One region of the Methylobacterium phyllosphaerae genome, then DNA from elsewhere that is predicted to be linked to it. Evidence: predicted binding sites of a transcription regulator. Region 1 holds the regulator's gene; each other region holds the start of a gene.
What was found. Region 1 encodes LexA, which represses DNA repair genes until DNA is damaged. Its sites were predicted from a motif close to TGTTCNNNNTGTGTTCNG; they were not measured.
Positions count from the first base shown of each region.

Region 2: a site for LexA is predicted at 2,672-2,689, ahead of MCBMB27_RS15260 (PA0069 family radical SAM protein). Genes of this name have one in related genera too.
Region 3: a site for LexA is predicted at 2,972-2,989, ahead of parE (DNA topoisomerase IV subunit B). Genes of this name have one in related genera too.
Region 4: a site for LexA is predicted at 3,095-3,112, ahead of uvrA (excinuclease ABC subunit UvrA). Genes of this name have one in related genera too.

Region 1 is NZ_CP015367.1:1,737,866-1,742,621, forward strand. Features, by position in the region: gene MCBMB27_RS07655 (NRAMP family divalent metal transporter) at 1-661, opposite strand, end outside; gene MCBMB27_RS07660 (hypothetical protein) at 742-957, shown strand; gene MCBMB27_RS07665 (hypothetical protein) at 976-1,422, opposite strand; gene lexA (transcriptional repressor LexA) at 1,673-2,410, shown strand; gene MCBMB27_RS07675 (ComEC/Rec2 family competence protein) at 2,404-4,695, opposite strand.
Region 2 is NZ_CP015367.1:3,365,551-3,370,306, forward strand. Features, by position in the region: gene MCBMB27_RS15255 (methyl-accepting chemotaxis protein) at 1-1,140, opposite strand, end outside; gene MCBMB27_RS15260 (PA0069 family radical SAM protein) at 1,528-2,643, opposite strand; gene MCBMB27_RS15265 (hypothetical protein) at 2,801-3,331, shown strand; gene MCBMB27_RS15270 (amino acid permease) at 3,466-4,756, shown strand, end outside.
Region 3 is NZ_CP015367.1:551,778-556,533, forward strand. Features, by position in the region: gene MCBMB27_RS02620 (outer membrane protein) at 1-39, shown strand, start outside; gene MCBMB27_RS02625 (PRC-barrel domain-containing protein) at 268-759, shown strand; gene parE (DNA topoisomerase IV subunit B) at 805-2,877, opposite strand; gene MCBMB27_RS02635 (hypothetical protein) at 3,237-3,425, shown strand; gene topA (type I DNA topoisomerase) at 3,606-4,756, opposite strand, start outside.
Region 4 is NZ_CP015367.1:1,280,853-1,285,608, forward strand. Features, by position in the region: gene MCBMB27_RS05625 (methyl-accepting chemotaxis protein) at 1-421, opposite strand, end outside; gene MCBMB27_RS05630 (cupin domain-containing protein) at 1,203-1,628, shown strand; gene MCBMB27_RS05635 (MFS transporter) at 1,632-2,813, opposite strand; gene uvrA (excinuclease ABC subunit UvrA) at 3,268-4,756, shown strand, end outside.

The DNA of each region.
Region 1 (4,756 bases):
GCGCGTGCTCCCAGCCCAGGCCCTTATCGACGATCGCCGACTGCTGGTAGAAGATCATCCACGGCATGATCACCGCGCCGATATTGGCCGCGATCAGCACCCGGAACTGGCCGTCGCCCAGCGGCATGTGCCCGAAGGAGGCGACGATCTCGGGCAGGTTCGGCCGCGCCGCGACGGCGAGCCCGACGAAGACCAGCTCGAACAGGCCGACCACGATCGCCACGACCTCGACGCGCCGGTAGCTCCCGGTGAAGACGAGCCCCAGGAGCAGGCAGGCCGGCAGGCCGAGGCTCACGAGCCGCGGCACCCCGAACAGGTCCCCGATGCCGGCGATGCCGGAGAATTCCGTGACGATGGCGCCGATGCCGGCGACCACGAGGCCGCCGTACGAGATCCAGGCCCAGGCCGGCCCGTAGCGCTCCCGGATCAGCGCGCCGTGGCCGCGTCCGGTGGCGGTCCCGAGCCGCACCGTCAGCTCCTGGACGACGTACAGGATCGGCACCAGCAGGATCTGGAGGAGCAGGAGCGAATAGCCCCAGCGCGCCCCGCTCTGGGCCGCCGTGATGAGGCTTCCGACATCCGTATCGGCCAGCATCACCACGAGTCCGGGGCCTGCGGCCTTGAGGTAAGCGGACAGGCGAGGCAGGGAAGCGCTGGGCACGGCTCGGGAACAGTCCCGCGCACGGGCGGTTCCGGCGGGCGCCTGCGGCGTTTTCCCGGGGCAGGCGGGAGGAACATGTGATGGCGGAGAGCACGGATCGGGGCTCCGGCTGGAGCCTGCAGGCGACCGCCGTGCCCGACGGGGTGCGCCTGGAACTCGCCCTGGCCGACCTCGGCGGCGCGCCGGTCACCGCCGCGATCGTTCTCGACCGGGCGGAAGCCCGGGCCTTCGCCCGCGCCCTGCTCGCCGCCGCCGGCGACGCGGCGGAACGGACCTTCCCGAAGCCGGGCGCCTGACCGCGCGCCGCCGGTCGGTCAGCGGGCGAGACCGGGATTGCGGCCCGGCAGGCGGGGGACCACGGTGCCGCGCTTCTCGATCGGCGTGTCGCAGGCGTAGGCGAACTCGGTCTTCAGCGGATCGAACACGGTCTCGCCGGTGATCCGGCAATCCTCGCGCACGGTCTCGTCGAGATAGGCCCGGGCGGCGGTGCGGAAGCGCTTCACCCGGGTGGCGTCCGGCTCCGGATCGATCCGGGCCTCGCTCAGGTTGCAGCCGGTATATTCGCGCAGGGCGTTCGAGACGATCAGCATCCGGCGCATCTGCCGGTTGTCGTAGACCTCGTAGGGCTCCTTGCAGCCGATCGTCACCACCTGGGGGGTGAGCGCCACGTAGTTCCGCGAGATGTAGGAGAACCCGGTGGTGCAGCCGGCGAGGCCGAGGGCGGCGAGGCCGAGGGGCAGCAGAGCTGCGGGTCGTCGCATCCTCGTCATCCCAAGAGGGTCCCAGCCCGCGGCCCGGATCCGCCGCCTTCCCGGCGGGGCGCCGCGGTGCATTGAAACGGCTCCGCTTGCGCCGTCAATGCGTTTCTCGACCTTGCTCCCGCGAGCGCGGAGCGACGCGCCAAGCGTAGCGGTGCCGCCCTTGCGGAACACTTGCGGAACGTTTAACCTGTTCGTGATTTGTTTCAGAGACCGTCACGGGGCGGTCTGCCAAGCCGCGAGTCCCCCTTCGATGCTCACGCGCAAGCAGCTGGACCTCCTGCGTTTCATCCAGAGCCGGATGCAGGAATGCGGCGTCCCGCCGTCCTTCGACGAGATGAAGGATGCCCTCGACCTCAAGTCGAAATCCGGCATCCACCGGCTGATCACGGCCCTGGAGGAGCGCGGCTTCCTCCGGCGCCTGCCGAATCGGGCGCGCGCCATCGAGGTGATCCGCATCCCCGAGAGCCTGAGCCAGACGGCCCCATCTTCGGCCCCATCTTCGGCCCCGGCCGAGCCGCGCCGTTTCACCCCGAGCGTGGTCGAGGGCGGCAAGTCCAAGCATCCGCCGGCCCCGGCCAGCACACGGATGATCGACGACGCCGGTCGTGCCATTTCGATCCCGGTGATGGGCCGGATCGCCGCCGGTACGCCGGTCTCGGCGATCCAGAACCAGAGCCATGCCATCACCCTGTCGCCGGACTTCGTGGCCGGCGGCGAGCACTACGCCCTGGAGGTGCGCGGCGACTCGATGGTCGAGGCCGGCATCCTCGACGGCGACCTCGTGGTGATCCGCAAGCAGGACACGGCCAATACCGGCGACATCATCGTGGCGCTGATCGACGACGAGGAGGCGACGCTCAAGCGTCTGCGCCGCCGCGGCTCCTCGATCGCCCTGGAGGCCGCCAACCCGGCCTACGAGACGCGTGTCCTCGGGCCCGACCGGGTCCGGATCCAGGGCCGCCTCGTCAGCCTCGTCCGCCGCTACTGAAGCGGCTCGGCCGGCGCGTCGCCGGGGGCGAGGTCCCCGCCCGACGCATCGGTTTCCGGAGGCGTTGTCGCCCCGTCGTCAGAGGCGCGGGCCTCCGCGGAGGGCGCGGTGACCGGTTGTGGCGGCACCGACCCGTGTCCCGAGCGTGGTCGCCAGGGCACGGCGCGGCCATCGGCCCGGGCGTGATGGGCGACGAAGCTCTCGCCTTCGGACCTGAGGGCGACGGCGCCCTGGGCGGACAGGACGCGCCGGTCGATCACCAGGGGGCTGGTGCAGGTCGGAGGGGCCACGAGGCCCGTGATCAGCACCGCGGCGCGGGCGCAATCCTCCGGGAAGGCCCGCCGGTCCCGGACCAGGGCGACCGCCCGTCCGTCCGGCAGGCGCGCGGTGCATCCGAGCCGGTCACAGCGGCCGCCGCCCGATCGGACGATCAGTCCCCCGGCTCCCCGTCCGTCGCCGTCCGCCTTCAGCCATTGTTCGAGGACGAAGCCGGACGGACTGCCGAGGGCCGCAAGCCGTCCGTCCGGCCCCCGCACCGCGGCTCCCGCGCCCTGCCGATCGACATAGAGGTCGTAGCGGTCGGGTCGGGCCGCGACGACGAGTCCAAGCAGGATCGGCGGCACGGCGAGCCAGCGCAGGCGGGAGGCCGGTAACGTCGCGAGCAGCAGGCCCGCGGTCAGCAGGAACAGCGCCGCGGTGCCGAAGGCCGGCACGACCACGATGGCCCGCTCGAACCCGGCGATCCACTGGGAGACGGCGAGCATGCCCCCCACCGCCTGACCCATCAGCCACCAGATCGGGCGGTCGAGGGCGAAGGGATAGGCGAGGATCCCGATCACCGCGGAGGGCATCACCACGAGGGAGACGAGCGGCAGGGTCAGGGCGTTGCCGACGAGGCCGAAGGGCTGGATCGTCTGGAAATGGTAGGTGGCGAAGGGTGCGGTCGCGACCTGCGCCACCAGGGTCGTGGCCAGAGTCCCGGTGACCGCCGAGAGGCCGGTGCCGACGAGCCGACCGAGCCGGCCCGCCCCGGGGCGCACGAACAGCCGCCCGTCGATCAGCCGCGCGCAGGCGATCAGCCCGGCCACGGCGCCGAAGGACATCTGGAAGCTCGGGCCGAGCAGGCCCTCCGGCTCCCGGGCCAGGGCGATCAGCGCCGCGAGGGCGAGGTTGCGCATCGACAGGGCGGGCCGGTCCACCAAGATCGCGCCCAGCATGATCAGGGTCATGATCAGCGAGCGCTCGGCGGCGATGTCCCAGCCCGAAAAGGCGCAGTAGGCGGTGACGCCGACCATGGCGAAGCCGGCCGCGATCTTCTTGATCGGCCAGAGGAGCGCGCAATGGGGGACCAGCGCGAGGAGCGCCCGCACCAGCCAGAACACCACGCCGGCGGCCAGCACCATGTGGAGGCCCGAGATCGACACAACGTGGTAGATCCCGGCGGCGCGCAGCGCATCGTTGGTCGCCGGGCCGATGAGGCCGCGCTTGCCGGTCACCAGGGCCGCCGCCACCGCGCCCGCCTGGCCGCCGGCGGCCTCCGCGATCCGGCGGGTGAGCCCGTTCCGGGCCGCGTCGAGCGTGGCGGCGAGCCGCAGGCGGAGGGGCGGCGGCTCGGTCGGCGCCCGGATCGTGACCGCCCCGACCAGGGAGCCCACCGCGCCGATCCCCTGGAAGTAGGCGTCTCGGGCAAAATCGTAGCCTCCGGGCCGGGCCGCCTCCGGGGGAGGCAACAACCGGGCGGTGGCGGCGACGACGTCCCCGGGAAGCGGGGTCGGCGTCTTGCGGAAGGACACCCGCACCCGGGCGGGCCGCGCCTCCGGCGCGAGGCCGGCGAAGCTCTCCACCCGGATCAGCAGCCGGGCGCCGACCTCGCGCTCGTCCAGGGCCTCGACCGTTCCGATGAGGGGGCCGATGGTGGTGCGGTTGAGGACCGGGGCGGCGACCTCCGAGACCCGCCAGGCCGCCGCCGCGAAGCCGAGGAACGCGGCCGCCACCGCGAGCACCGCCGCCAGCGCCGCAGGGCGCGCGCCGAGGAGCGGGATCGGCGCCAGGGCAAGGGCGGCGGCGACAAGGGGCGCGGCCAGGCTCGGCGCGCCGTCGGTCGCCGCGAAATAGACCAGGATCCCCCCGCCGAAGGCCACCGCCAGCCAGGGGAACAGCCGGCGCTGCTCGGCGTCCCGGGCGAGGCCTTCGGCCACCCAGTGGCGGATGACCGGGAGGGCGGGCGCGCGGGGGCCGGCCAGCGCCACCGCGCCGCCCGCCAGCCTCGCGCCGATCCGCCGCATCGCCGCCGCCCCGTTCCGCGCGACCTGTCTCGGGGCCGGGCGATTCTGCGGGCGATTCTTA
Region 2 (4,756 bases), 1.6 Mb from region 1:
GGCCTCCAGGGCGCGGGTGCGGACGAGGTTGTCCCGGAAGACCTGCACGGCCGCCGCCATCGCGCCGATCTCGTCCCGCCGCTCTCGGGCCGGGATCGGCACGTCGGCGTCTCCTCCCGCGAGCGCCTGCATGGCCTGGGTCATGGCCCGCAACGGCCGGAGCACCCAACGGAACACGATGACGATACCGCCGACCGCCAGCAGGACCGCTGCGGTCAGGAACAGCACGGCCCCGAAAAGCGCGCGCTGCGACTCGGCGGCGAGGAGCTGGGCCCGGTCGATCATCGCGTCGAGACCCGCGTGGGCCAGATCGAGAAGCGCCCTCCCGTCGGCGATGTCGCGCGCGCGCAACGCATCGGCCTCGATGCCGGGCGCCCTGCCCCGGCTGAGCGCGTCCGTGATCGCGACGCGCCGCCGCGCCGACTCGCCCTCGAAGTTGCTGGCCTGCGCCTTCTGGAAGGCGGCACGCAGGGCGACCGGGACGTCTTCCGTGAACAGGTCGACGACTTTACCCCAGTCCGCCATCAGGCGTCCCCGCTCCTCGGCCGCCGCGATGATCTCCTCCTGCGACCAAGACGCCTTGGCGGCCACCGAGGTTTCCATACGGCGCCAGGAATTGCCGAGTGCGACCCGCGTCGCCCAGCTGGCACGCTTGATGTCGAGGGCCTGCGCGACCGCCGTGTCCCGGCGCGGGATGGCCGCGTCCACCGCGGCGTTGGTTGCCGCGAAGGCGTTGAGGAGGCTCGTGACAGCTGTGTCGAAGGTCTGTCTGAACGCCGCATCGCAGCGTTCCCTCGGGAGCGCGACGACCGCGTCGATCTGTGGCCTCAGCGCCGCCAAGGTCGCCTGCGCGCTCCGAAGCGGCTCCAGCGTCGCCTGGACCGACGGCACGGCGAGGTCGCGCACAAGGGTCCAGAATTCCGTCTCCGCGTCCATCAAGGCCTGCCGCTCGGACAGCTGATCCGCCCTGTCGGCCACCGAGATCGGACCCTCGACGGCCAGGACCTTCTGAACGATGCCCCGCGCCATGCGGGTCGCGATCACCGACCGGAGCAGCGTGCGGCTGACCCGCGTGAGCGTGACGACGCGCTGCCCCTCTCGCGCGTGCTCCACAGCGCTCAGGAGCGTGTCTGTACGCACGGCAAGCAGCATTACTCCCATACTCAGCAATACTAATCCGATAATCGATCCTATTGAAAATCTGAGATACCGAAACAAAGCGTAAGTCCTTTTCAATGAAAACCTAGAAAATGACTTCATAAAGGACAAAAGATCTTTGCTGTCAACCTCGAATTCAAGACTCAATCGAAATATGTATTTTGGCAATTAAGATTAAACCTAGAGTCAACAAGCCGAGTATTCGCGCAATCGAAGTCCCGATTGACGCGACGAGTGCGGTACGTCGCCATTTCCAGCGGAATTGGAGATGGATGATCGATAAGCTGCTGCACCGACGGCGGATTCATCTGGCCCGGCAGGCGCTCCACTCATACGATCTTGGCCAGCCGGGCTCGACGCCGCGCCGTCTCAGAACAGCGACAACTGTGCCCCCGGTCTGCGGAAGAACTCCCGGTTCAGCGCCATCCGCCCGAAGGCGAAGCCGAGTCGCGTGCCGGCGAGCCGGACCCGCTGGCCGATCATCGCCGCGTAGGCCCCCTCCCCGCGGAAGCGGTGGCCGAAGCGCGGGTCGTTCTCGCGCCCGCCCCGGGCTTCCCGCAGGAGCGCGAAGGCCCGCGCCCTGCGCTCCGGATAGTGCTCGGCGAACCAGTCGGCCACGAGGTCGGCGACTTCGCCGGGGAGGCGCAGCAGCGCGTGGCCGATGCGACTCGCCCCGTGCGCACGCGCCTCGGCCAGGATCGATTCGATCTCGTGATCGGTCAGGCCGGGAATGATCGGCGAGACGTTGACCATGACGGGCACCCCCGCCGCGCTCAGCGCGCGCATCGCCGCGAGCCGCTTGTCCGGCCGCGGCGCCCGCGGGTCGAGGCGGCGGGCGAGGTCCGGATCCAGCGTCGGCAACGAGATCGCCGCCAGCACGAGATTGTCCGCCGCCATCGCCGCCAGGATATCGAGGTCGCGCAGCACGAGGTCCGACTTGGTGGTGATGCTGACGGGATGTCGGGCGTCCCGCAGCACCTCCAGCACCGCGCGGGTGATCCGGTGCGCGCGCTCGACGGGCTGGTAGGGATCTGTGGCGGTGCCGAGGGCGATCGTTTCGGGCCGGTAGCCCGGCGCGGCCATCTCGCGGGCCAGCAGCCTTGCGGCGTCCGGCTTGGTGAAGATCCGCGACTCGAAGTCGAGCCCCGGCGACAGGCCGAGCCAGGCATGGGTGGGGCGCGCGTAGCAGTAGATGCAGCCGTGCTCGCAGCCCCGATAAGGGTTGATCGACCGGTCGAAGGGGATGTCGGGCGAGCTGTTGCGGGCGATGATCCGCGTGGAGCGCTCCGGGGTGACCTGCGTGCGCAGGGGCGCCGGCGCGTCCGCCATCCCGGTCTCCTCGTGGAACGTCTCCCGCCGGGCCGGCTCGTGGCGGCCGGTGGGATTGGCCGTGGCACCACGCCCGCGCCGAGCATCCCGCGGCACACCGCTCGGGCCGAGTCGCTGGGCGGGCCGGCCCGAGACGTCATCGGGTATCGACACCATGGCGACTCGTCTCCTGCCCGATCCCGCTCGGAACATAGAGCGAACAACCGTCGGCCGAACGCCTCTTTTTCAGGCAGACACAGCTTTGTCGCCTGTCCGGACAGCGACACGGCCGCCCGACGGCGGCCGGGTGGTTTACGGCGGCGCAGAATCGTCTATGCGCGCGCTCATGCTCTCCGCCGTGACCTATCTGGCCGACCCGGCCGATCCGGACGCGATCGATCGCTTGGCCGACACGCTCAGCGTGCTGGTCTCCGGCGTGGCCGGCGGCCTCATCGGCGACGCGGTGATCGTTTCGGGCAGCGAGAGTGAAGCCGTGGCAGCCGTCGCGGAGGCCACGGGCGCGACGCTCGTGCTGCACCGGGGCGGCAATCCCTACGCCGCGGGCGCTGCCGCAGCCCGCCGGGACTGGATCCTGTGCCTTGAGGCCGGGGACGTTCCGGCCGAGGGCTGGATCCGCACCCTCGACCGCTTCGTCGGGACGGCGCGGCCGGAGACGGCCCTCGGCCGCCTGCACCGTACGGCCGCAGGCTGGCTCGAACGGCTCGTGGGCCGGTTGGAGAGCGTGATGGGCGCCCGGCAGGCCCGGGCCGGGGACGTCGTCCGGCGCGAGGCCCTAATGAGCGGCGGCCCGTTCGCGGCGCGCCTCAAGGTCCGGCCCTTGATCGCCCGGATCGAACGCGCCTGACCGGCAGAATCTTGCGCCGGCCCTCGTTGTTGTCGGTCAGTCCGCCTCTACAACACTTGAAGCGCGGCAGAAATTTCGCCGACTCTACATCTGTGGAAGCGGGCTGACCTGGCTCGACCTGGAAGGATGGTGCAATGGAATCGTCGGGCCTGATGGGGCGCAAATCGGTCGACGACATCGTCGAGAGCGGTGAGGGCGAGCAGCAGCTCTCGAAGTCGCTCGGCGCCCTCTCGATCACCGCGATGGGCATCGGGGCGATCATCGGCGCCGGCATCTTCGTTCTCACCGGCACGGCGGCGGCCCAGTATGCCGGACCGGGGATCATGCTGTCCTTTGTGCTCGGCGGCATCGCCTGCGCCTTCGTCGGCCTGTGCTATTCCGAGATGGCCGCGCTGATCCCGGTGGCGGGGTCGAGCTACACCTACACCTACGCGACGCTGGGCGAGTTTTTCGCGTGGCTCATCGGCTGGGACCTGATCCTCGAATACGCCATGGGTGCCGCCACCGTGGCGGTGGGCTGGTCGGGCTACGTCATCAGCATCCTGAAGACCGTCGGGATCGTGATCCCGGCCCAGTTCGCGAACGCGCCCGGCACGCCGATCGACGGCGGCGGGACGGCTCTGTTCAACCTGCCGGCGGTGCTGATCGTGGCGCTGATCACGATTTTGCTGATGCGCGGGACCAAGGAATCGGCGCGCTTCAACAACATCATGGTCGCGGTGAAGCTCACCGTGGTGGTCGCCTTCATCGCACTGGGCTGGGGCCACGTCGACACCGCGAACTGGAGCCCGCTGATCCCCGACAACGACGGCACCTTCGGGCATTTCGGCGCCAGCGGCATCCTGCGCGGCGCCGGCGTGGTGTTCTTCGCCTTCATCGGCTTCGACGCGGTCTCCACCGCCGCCCAGGAGGCGCGCAAGCCCCAGAAGGACATGCCCATCGGCATCCTGGGCTCGCTGGCGGTCTGCACGATCCTGTACGTGCTCGTCGCCGCCGTGCTCACCGGCCTCGTCCCCTACAAGGAGCTGAACGTCCCCGACCCGATCGCCAAGGGCGTCGACGTGATCGGCATCGGCTGGTTCGCCCTCCTGATCAAGCTCGGGGCGCTGACCGGGCTCACGACGGTGATCCTCGTGCTGCTCTACGGCCAGAGCCGGATCTTCTTCACCATGGCCCAGGACGGCCTGCTGCCGAAGATGTTCTCCCACGTCCATCCGACCTATCAGACGCCGTATCGCAGCCAGGCGCTGATCGGGGCCGTGGTCGCCGTGGTGGCGGCCCTGGTGCCGATCCACATCCTCGGGGAGATGGTGAGCATCGGCACGCTCGCCGCCTTCATCCTCGTCTGCGGCTCGGTGCTCTACCTGCGGCGGACCGAGCGCCACATGAAGCGGCCGTTCCGGGCCCCCGCCGTGCCGGTCGTGC
Region 3 (4,756 bases), 1.2 Mb from region 1:
GTCCGCGCCGGCCTGAACTACAAGTTCGGCTCGTACTAAGATCGAACGTCGGAGCCGGCTCGACCGGCTCCGCGCAACGGAAGAGCTCGGCCGCAAGGCCGGGCCCTTTCGCGTTTCAGGGTCGTGCCGCCGGACCGGTCGGGTGCGACAGGGAGCGCCGGAACCGCGCGTGCCACCCGCGATTGAGACCGCGGCGCCTCATGGGGACCAAGCGGGGATCGGGACGGGAACCCCGCGACGGGTCCGGGCGCACCGGAGCGATCAGCCATGCGAAGCCGAATCCTTCTCCTGTCGCTCGCGGCCCTGGCTCTGGCGGGAGCGCCTGCACGTGCCCAGGATGCCTCCGTGATCGGCAAGGATACGGTCCTGCCGGGCACGGGGCCGGGGACCTCGACGGACGGCCAGGGCGTCGGGCGGCTGATGGCGGCGGCGAATGCCGAGGGCGCCGCCAAGCGTCAGGGGCTCAAGCCTGTGGCCTTCCTGGCCTCCAAGATGATCGGCGTGACGGTGCGCAACGCGGCAGGCGACAGCGTCGGCAAGATCGACGACCTGCTGATCACCGATGGCGGGACCCTCAAGGCCGTTGTGATCGATGTCGGCGGCTTCCTCGGCCTCGGCAGCAAGGTGATCGCCGTGGAGCCTGGTGCCCTGGTGCTGCGGCCGGGAGGGGAGCGGTTCTCGGCGGTCCTCAACATGAGCACCGACACGGTGTCGGCGGCCCAGCCCTTCGACCCGGCCAAGGCGGTTACCAAGCCCTGACGGTCCGGGCGGCCGGCGCGGTGGAAACCGCGTCGGCGCGACGGTTCAGATGTCGAGGTCGGCCCCCTCGGCGAAGGCCGCGCGCTCGCTGATGAAGGCGAAGCGGGCCTCGGGCTTGTTGCCCATCAGCCGCTCGACCGTATCGCCGGTCGATTCCCGGGCCTCGTCCAGGACCGCGACGCGCAGCAACGTGCGCTTCTTCGGGTCCATGGTGGTCTCCTTGAGCTGGGCCGGCATCATCTCGCCGAGGCCCTTGAACCGGCCGATCTCGACCTTGCCGGCCTTGAACACCGTCTTGATGATCCGCTCCCGGTCGGCGTCGTCCCGGGCATAGGCCACCTTGGAGCCCTGCTGCAGCCGGTAGAGCGGCGGGATCGCGAGGTAGAGATGCCCGCGGTCGATGAGCTTGGGCATCTGGCGGTAGAAGAAGGTGATCAGCAGCGAGGCGATGTGGGCGCCGTCGACGTCGGCGTCCGTCATGATGATCACCTTGTCGTAGCGCAGGTCGGCCTCGCGGAAGGCCGCGCCGGTGCCGCAGCCGAGCGCCAGGGTGAGGTCGGAGATCAGCTGGTTGGCGCCGAGCTTGTCCCGGCTCGCCGAGGCGACGTTGAGGATCTTGCCGCGCAAGGGCAGGATCGCCTGGGTTGCCCGGTCGCGGGCCTGCTTGGCGGAGCCGCCGGCCGAATCGCCCTCGACGATGAAGATCTCCGAGCCCGCGGTGCCGGCGGCCGAGCAATCGGCGAGCTTGCCGGGCAGGCGGAGCTTGCGGGTGGCGCTCTTGCGGGCGACCTCCTTCTCCTGGCGGCGGCGCAGGCGCTCCTCGGCCCGGTCGATCACCCAGTCGAGCAGCTTGTTGGCCTGGGCCGGGGAGGCGGCGAGCCAATGGTCGAAGGCGTCGCGCACCGCCGTCTCGACGATGCGCTGGGCCTCCACGGTGGCGAGCTTGTCCTTGGTCTGGCCCTGGAACTCGGGCTCGCGGATGAAGACCGAGAGCATGGACGCGCAGGTCGCCATGACGTCGTCGGTGGTCACCGCGGTCATGCGCTTGGCCTGGTTCACGCGCTCGGCGTGCTCGCGCAGGCCCCGGAGCAGGGCGACCCGCAGGCCGGCCTCGTGGGTGCCGCCCTCGGGCGTCGGGATGGTGTTGCAGTAGGAATGCGAGAACCCGTCCTCGGCGACCATCCAGGCCACCGCCCATTCCAGCGACCCGTGCGAGCCCGGCTTGGTGATCTTGCCGGAGAACATCGCGTCGGTGACCAGCTCCTTGCCGTCGATGTCGCGGGCGAGATAGTCGCGCAGGCCGTCGGGGAAGCGGTGCACGGCTTCCGCAGGTACGCCCTCCAGCCCCTCGAGGAGGGCGGGGGCGCAGCGCCAGCGGATCTCGACGCCGCCGAACAGGTAGGCCTTCGAACGCGCCATCTTGAACAGGCGGCGCGGGTCGAATTTCAGCGAGCCGAAGATCTGCGCGTCCGGGTGGAAGCGGACCCGGGTGCCGCGCCGGTTCTGCACCCGGCCGATCAGCTCCAGCGCGCCCTGCGCGTGGCCCCGCGAGAAGGTCTGGCGATACAGGGTCTGGTTGCGCGCCACCTCGACCTCGAGGAGGTCGGAGAGCGCGTTCACCACCGAGATGCCGACGCCGTGCAGGCCGCCCGAGGTCTCGTAGACCTTCGAGTCGAACTTACCGCCGGCATGCAGCGTGGTCATGATGACCTCGAGCGCCGACTTGCCGGGAAATTTCGGATGCGGGTCGACCGGGATGCCGCGGCCGTTGTCGGTGACCACGAGGGCACCGGTCTCCTCCAGCTCCACCTCGATGAAGCTGGCATGGCCGGCCACCGCCTCGTCCATGGAGTTGTCGATCACCTCGGCGAAGAGGTGGTGCAGCGCCCGCTCGTCGGTGCCGCCGATATACATGCCGGGGCGGCGCCGGACCGGCTCCAGCCCCTCCAGCACCTCGATGTCGGAGGCGGTGTAGCCGGAATCGGGCTCGGCCGCTGCGAGCGCCGTCACGGAGGCCGTGGCATCGAGGCGCCGTCGCGGCTCCGGCGCGCGAGAGGGGGCTGTCGAGGCGGCCGCCTTGCCGCCCGGTCCGAACAGGTCGCGGGCCGGATCGCTCACGCGCGGCCTCCGCGGGCGCGGCGCATCGGCCGGCTCGGATTCGCGCAGACGGGTCTTGGGTCGTGGAGCATGCGCCTTCATCCCCGCATGATAGCGGAACAAAACGTAAACATCAAAACCGTTCGCCCCCAGGCGACGCGGCCGCACCATCGCATGCTGCGGCGCCGCGAGCGAGGGCCGGAACCGCCCCGACCCCCGAGGGGGCCAGGCGGCCCGTCATCACGACGTTGCACAACGATGGGTTAAGGCTTTCCCGTGACCAGCCTGTTCGACCTCCGCAGGCCGCCGCCGGAACAGACCGGGACGATCGACGTTGACGGCGGAGATAAATCTTGACCGTGGTCAGGGAGCCGCAGCCCATGAGCGATGCCGCGATCGAGGCCCGCCGCCTCACGTTGATCCGCTTCGAGCACGCGGCCGGCGCCGCCTTCGGCTGCGACGACGACGCGGCCGGCGTGCCGCCCGGCCGGGCGCTCATGAATTCCACCACGATCGCGCTGGCGACCTTCGCGACGGCGCTCGCGGCAACCATCACCTACCTCGTCTGAACCGGGCGGCCGGACCCGGAAACCGGGACGTGCATCCCGTTCTCCGCGTCGGTCTGCCCCTGTCCCCCACCGCTGCCGGGAGAGCAGCGCAGGACCGCGTGCCCGCCCTGGACACGGACCGGCGCGGCTGACGCGCCTTGCACCCGGCGAGCGGGTGAAGGCCGCCTGGACCTGTCTGCGTCAGCCGGCGCCCGTCTTCTTGGCCGCGGTCTTCTTGGCGGCGGGCTTCTTCGCTGCCCTCTTCTTGGCCGCCGGCTTGGCGCCGCTCGCCGCGCGCGTCGCGGTCTTCCGGACAGCGCCCCGTTTCGCCGGCTTGCCGCCGCCCGAGGCACGCTTGGCGTTGACCAGGGCGATCCCCTCGTCGAGCGTCAGCGCCTCGGCGCTCATGGTCTTCGGCAGCGTGGCGTTCACCTCGCCGTCGGTGACGTAGGGGCCGTACTTGCCGGCCTTCACCACGAGGTCGCGCCCGCTCGCAGCGTCCGTGCCGAGCGGCCGGCCGGGATCGGCAGCCGGACGGCCGCGGCCGCCGCTCTGCTCCTTGGCGACGATCAGGTCGATGGCGCGGTTGCCGCCGATCTCCAGCACGTCGTCGTCCTTGCCGAGATTGGCGTAGGTCTTCCCATGCTGCACGTAGGGCCCGAACCGGCCGAGATTGGCCAGGATCGGCTCGCCGGTCTCGGGGTGGCGCGCCACCTCGCGGGGCAGCGCCAGCAGGGCCAGCGCCTTCTGCAGGTCGACCGCCGAGGGACTCAGCCCCTTCGGCAGGGAGGAACGCTTCGGCTTCTCCGCCCCCTTCTCGGTGGAGGCCTCACCGAGCTGCAGGAACGGCCCGAATCGGCCGTCGCGCAGCGTCACCGGCAGGCCGGTGGCGGGATCGTCGCCCAGCACCCGGACGCCCGGCTGGCCGCCCTCGGCCGAGGAGCCGTCCCCCTCGCCCTCGACGCCCGAGGCCGAGAGCTGGCGGGTGTACTTGCACTCGGGATAGTTCGAGCAGCCGATGAAGGCGCCGAACTTGCCGAGCTTCAGCGACAATTGTCCGGTCCCGCAGACCGTGCAGGTGCGCGGGTTCGAGCCGTCGCCCTTGTCGGGGAAGATGTGCGGCCCGAGGAGGCCGTTCAGCGCCTCCAGCACGTCGGTGACGCGCAGCTCCTTGGTCTCGCCGATCGCCGCGGAGAAATCGCGCCAGAAGTCGCGCAGCACCGCCCGCCAGTCGATCTCGGCATTGGAGACGCGGTCGAGCTGCTCCTCGAGGTCGGCGGTGAAATCGTACTCGACGTAGCGCCGGAAGAAGCTCTCCAGGAAGCCCGTGACGAGCCGCCCCTTGTCCTCCG
Region 4 (4,756 bases), 460 kb from region 1:
CCTGGGGGACGCCGGCCGTCAGGGCATCCACCGCCAGCCGCTGGTCGGCGAGCCCGGCGAGCGCCTGGCCGAAACCCGCGCCGCGCGCCGCGAAGGCCGGGCCGTACTGCGTGGCCGCCGCCATCGCCCCGGGAAGGTCTGCGAGAGCCGCGTCGGTGCGCACGCGCTGGGCGGCGAGTTCGGGCCCGAACTGTGCGCCCTTCGCGCCCAGGAACAGGCTGGAGGCGCCGCGCTCGCGCTGGGCCTCATGCACGAAGGCGCTGATCCGCGAGGCGAGGCCGACGAGGCTCTCCACCCGGTCCATCTCGGCGCGCCGCGCCCACTGGTCGGACACCGTCCAGCCGGCGGCCCCCGCGAAGGCGAGGCTGGGGGCGAGCGCCACGACCAGGATCCGGGCGCGAAGCGAGGAGAGGAGGATCATCGGCGGCAGGACATCTCGGAGAACAGAACGGAGCTTGGCCGCAGGTCATAAAGATCTGGTTATGTTGACCTGCCCGGATTCGGTGCAGCTCTGCCTGATCGGATGGCAGTTTCGGTCGGGGCGGCGCTGTCGGTGTGCAGGTTTGCCAGGTCTTCAGCGCGGGGATCATCGGTTCCGGGGATCGCCCGTGCGGGGGCGGGCCGTCTTTCATCAGCGGCGGTACTTCGGCGGAGGCCGTCCGGGGAATTCGCTCCCCCGGTTCTATTGCGGGGCGCGGGATCGTGACCCTGCGCCGGGTCATGCGGGACCGCCGCCGCCGGAGCGCCCTGAACCGCCGGGTCCTCTCCAGCGGAGGGCGACAGCTGCGCCCTTCCGCGCCCCGGCCCGCGTCGTCTCCGCCACCGCCGCCCCCCGGGCCGGGATCGTCGCTCTCGTCACCCCGATCGACGACCCGGAGCGGCTGATTTCCGGCTCCGCAAGCGCCGGAGCCTGTGGCGGTCCCGGGCGTTCCCGTCCCGGCGCGCGATGGGCGGCCCGCAGGATGGGCGGCCCGCAGGATGGGCGGCCCGCAGGACGTCGCCGCCGGGGCGCACGCCTCGACGGGCTGTCTCGCCGCGTTGACGCGGGGCGCCTGCGCACCACCCTGGGTGAGCATGACGGGGGGATCGACCCCGCGAGCCCGCGGCGTGCCCCGGCGCCGATCGAGAGCGGGCGGGCCGAGGACAGGATCGTGCGCGACGGTTTTCGGAGTGAGGAGGACGTGATGTCGGAGGCGGAGGCGATGGCGGACGCGGCGGGGACCGGCATCTTCGACGTGGCGGCGCTGGCGGCGGCGCTGCCCGGCAGCGCCCAGACCCTCCTGGTCGACACCTATCTGACCAACCGGGAGGCCGCGAGCGCCCGGGTGTTCCGGGTCTACCGGCCGACTCCGCCGCACTACCACGCCACCTGCGACGAGTACCTCTACTGCCTGTCGGGCCGGGGCACGGTCTGGCTGGGCGACCCGGCCGCCGCGACCGCATTCGGCCCCGGTCAGCTCCTGGTCTTCGAGAAGGGCACGGTCCACGCCATGCCGGAGATCGATCCCGCGGAACCGGTGGTGTTCCTCGCGATCGACACCCCCCGGCGGGCGCCCACCGACATCGTCTTCGTGAACCCGGAGGACGGCAGCCCCGCCACCTTCATGGCGCGCAACGCCGAGGCGTGAGCCTCACACCGGCAGGGACCGCCCGGCCGCCGCCACGGCGAGGAGCAGGGCCGCCACGAGCAGGAGCGCGGCGGACAGGCCCAAAGCCTGCGCGGCGAAGCCGATCAGCGCCGGGCCCGCCAGCACCCCGGCATAGCCGAGCGTCGTCACCGCCGGCACCGCCACGCGCGCGGGCATCGCGGTCTGGCGGCCGGCCGCCGTGAACAGGACCGGGACGATGTTGGCGCAGCCCGCCCCGACCAGGGCGTAGCCGGCGAGGGCCGCCTCCCAGGCCGGGACCAGGACCGAGAGCGCGAGTCCGGCGGCCGCCAGGAGGCCGCCGAAGACCACCACGGGCCGCCGCCCGAGCCGGGCCACGACCCGATCGCCGGCAAGGCGCCCGGCCGTCATCGTCACCGAGAAGGCCGCGTAGCCGAGCGCCGCCCAGGCCGGATCGAGGCCCCGCTGCTGGATCAGGAACACCGCGCTCCAGTCGAGGGCCGAGCCCTCGGTGAGGAACACCACGAAGCAGAGCAGGCCCAGCACCAGCACGACGCCCCGGGGGCGCGCGAAGGCGGGGCCTCCGCTCCCCCCTGCCCGCTCGGCCGGCAGGATCCCGGGCCAGGCGGCCGCGAACAGGGCCGCGATCCCGGCGACCAGGAGCAGCACGCTCCGGCCCGCGCCGAGCCCGGCCGCCAGCAGGCCACTGGCGATCAGCGCCCCCAGGATGCAGCCGAGACTGTAGAGGCCGTGGAAGCCCGACATCATCGGGCGCCCGCTGGCGCGCTCCACCACGACGGCCTGCAGGTTCATGACGCAGTCCACCGCCCCCATCCCGGCGCCGAACAGCACCAGCGCCAGGGTGAGCTCCACGAGCCCATCGCCCACGGCCAGCACCGGCAGGGCGAGGCCGATCGCCAGCGTGCCGGCGAGCAGGACCGGCCGGAAACCGAGCCGCGAAGCCGCCGCCCCGGCGCTCGGCATCGCCAGGATCGAGCCGATGCCGAAGGTGAGGAGCAGCAGGCCGAGCCCCGCCGCGTCGAGGCCGGCGCGGTCCTGCACCAGCGGCACCAGGGGCGCCCAGGTGGCGTTGGCGATGCCCACGATCAGGAACAGCAGCCGCGTGGACACGCTCTGTCCGCGGGCCGCATTCCGGTCCCCCGCCCCGCCGAGGGCGACCGGGTCGGTCAGGTCGAGCGCTGGCATCGGCACCTGTCGATGGAGTCGAGTCCGAGGGTGGATCCCGGCGACGTGGGGCCTCGGTTCCCGCGGTGCAACACCGGGCCGTCGTCGCGCGCGCCGTGCCGCGCGCCCGGAGGGGACACCGGCGGCCCCATGCGTCGGCGACTTGCCCGGTTCCTCGCAGGCGCCCTCGCGCGCCCGCTTGGACGCCCGCTTGGACGCCCGCTTGGACGCCCGCTCGGGCGCTGCCGGAACGCTTTGCCGCGCGCGCAAGGGCGGCGGCTCGTTCGCCGAGCGGTTGCCGCCGTACGCGTTTCGTTCTAGCAAGGGCGGCGCATGACGGACCTGCGTCCCGCCGGCCCCACCTTGCCGTCGGCCCCCTCGGGCTCGACATGTGTCGGAGCGGCGGCTGGCCCGCGCGCGAATCCGATCCGGATCCGATCCGACTGCGTCGACGCCTCGAAAGACCGCCGCCCTCATGGCCAAAGCCCAAGCTGGAAGTCGTGCCGCAAGCCGCGCCGGCGCCGCCCAAGCTGCCCCGACAGCCGCCGCGCAGACGGCGTCCAAGGCTCCGAAAGCCGCCACCGCCGCCCCGGCCCCGCAGCCCAAGCCGACCCGCGCGAAGTCCGAAAAGCCCGCCCGCCCTGGGGCGGCCGCCGAGGCCGCGATCGACGCCAAGCTGGCGGCCCTGTTCGACGCCGCGCCGGCGAGCGCCCATGACCGGCGGGTCATCGCGGTCCGGGGGGCCCGGGAGCACAACCTCAAGAACGTCGACCTGACGATCCCCCGGGACAAGCTCGTGGTGTTCACCGGGCTGTCGGGCTCGGGCAAGTCGTCGCTGGCCTTCGACACGATCTACGCCGAGGGGCAGCGCCGCTACGTCGAGTCGCTCTCGGCCTATGCCCGCCAGTTCCTGGAGATGATGTCGAAGCCCGACGTCGACCAGATCGACGGGCTGTCGCCGGCGATCTCCATCGAGCAGAAGACCACCTCCAAGAACCCCCGCTCCACCGTCGGGACGGTCACCGAGATCTACGACTACATGCGCCTGCTCTGGGCGCGGGTCGGCATCCCCTACTCGCCCGACACCGGCCTGCCGATCGAGAGCCAGACCGTCCAGCAGATGGTCGACCGGGTGCTGGAATTGCCGGAGAAGACCCGGCTCTACCTGCTGGCGCCCGTGGTCCGCGGACGCAAGGGCGAGTACCGCAAGGAAATCGCCGAGTACCAGAAGAAGGGCTTCCAGCGCCTGCGCGTGAACGGCGAATACTACGCCATCGACGACGTGCCCAAGCTCGACAAGAAGTTCAAGCACGACATCGACGTGGTGGTCGACCGCATCGTGGTCCGGGCCGATATCGGCTCGCGGCTGGCCGAGTCCTTCGAGACGGCCCTGGAGCTGGCCGATGGCATCGCGGAGGTCGTGTTCGCGGATGCCCCCGAGGGCGAGACGCCCCGGACCATCACCTTCTCGTCGCGCTTCGCCTGCCCGGTCTCGGGCTTCACCATCGCGGAGATCGAGCCCCGGCTGTTCTCGTTCAACAACCCGTTCGGCGCCTGCCCGACCTGCAGCGGCATCGGCCACGAGATGCGGATCGACCCCGAGCTGGTCATCTCCGATCCCGCTTTGAGCCTGAAGCGCGGCGCCGTCGGTCCCTGGGCGAAATCGACCTCGCCCTATTACGGCCAGACCCTGGAGGCGCTGGCCGAGCATTTCGGCTTCAAGACCAGCGTCCCGTGGCAGAGCCTGTCGGAGACGGCCCGTGCCATCGTGCTGTACGGCTCGGGCAAGCAGGCGATCCGCTTCGCCTACGACGACGGGTTGCGCAAGTACACGGTCAACAAGCCCTTCGAGGGCGTGATCCCGAACCTGGAGCGCCGCTACAAGGAGAGCGACTCGGACGCCGTCCGGGAGGAGATCGGGCGCTTCATGAGCGAGACGCCCTGCGCCGCCTGCGGCGGCAAGC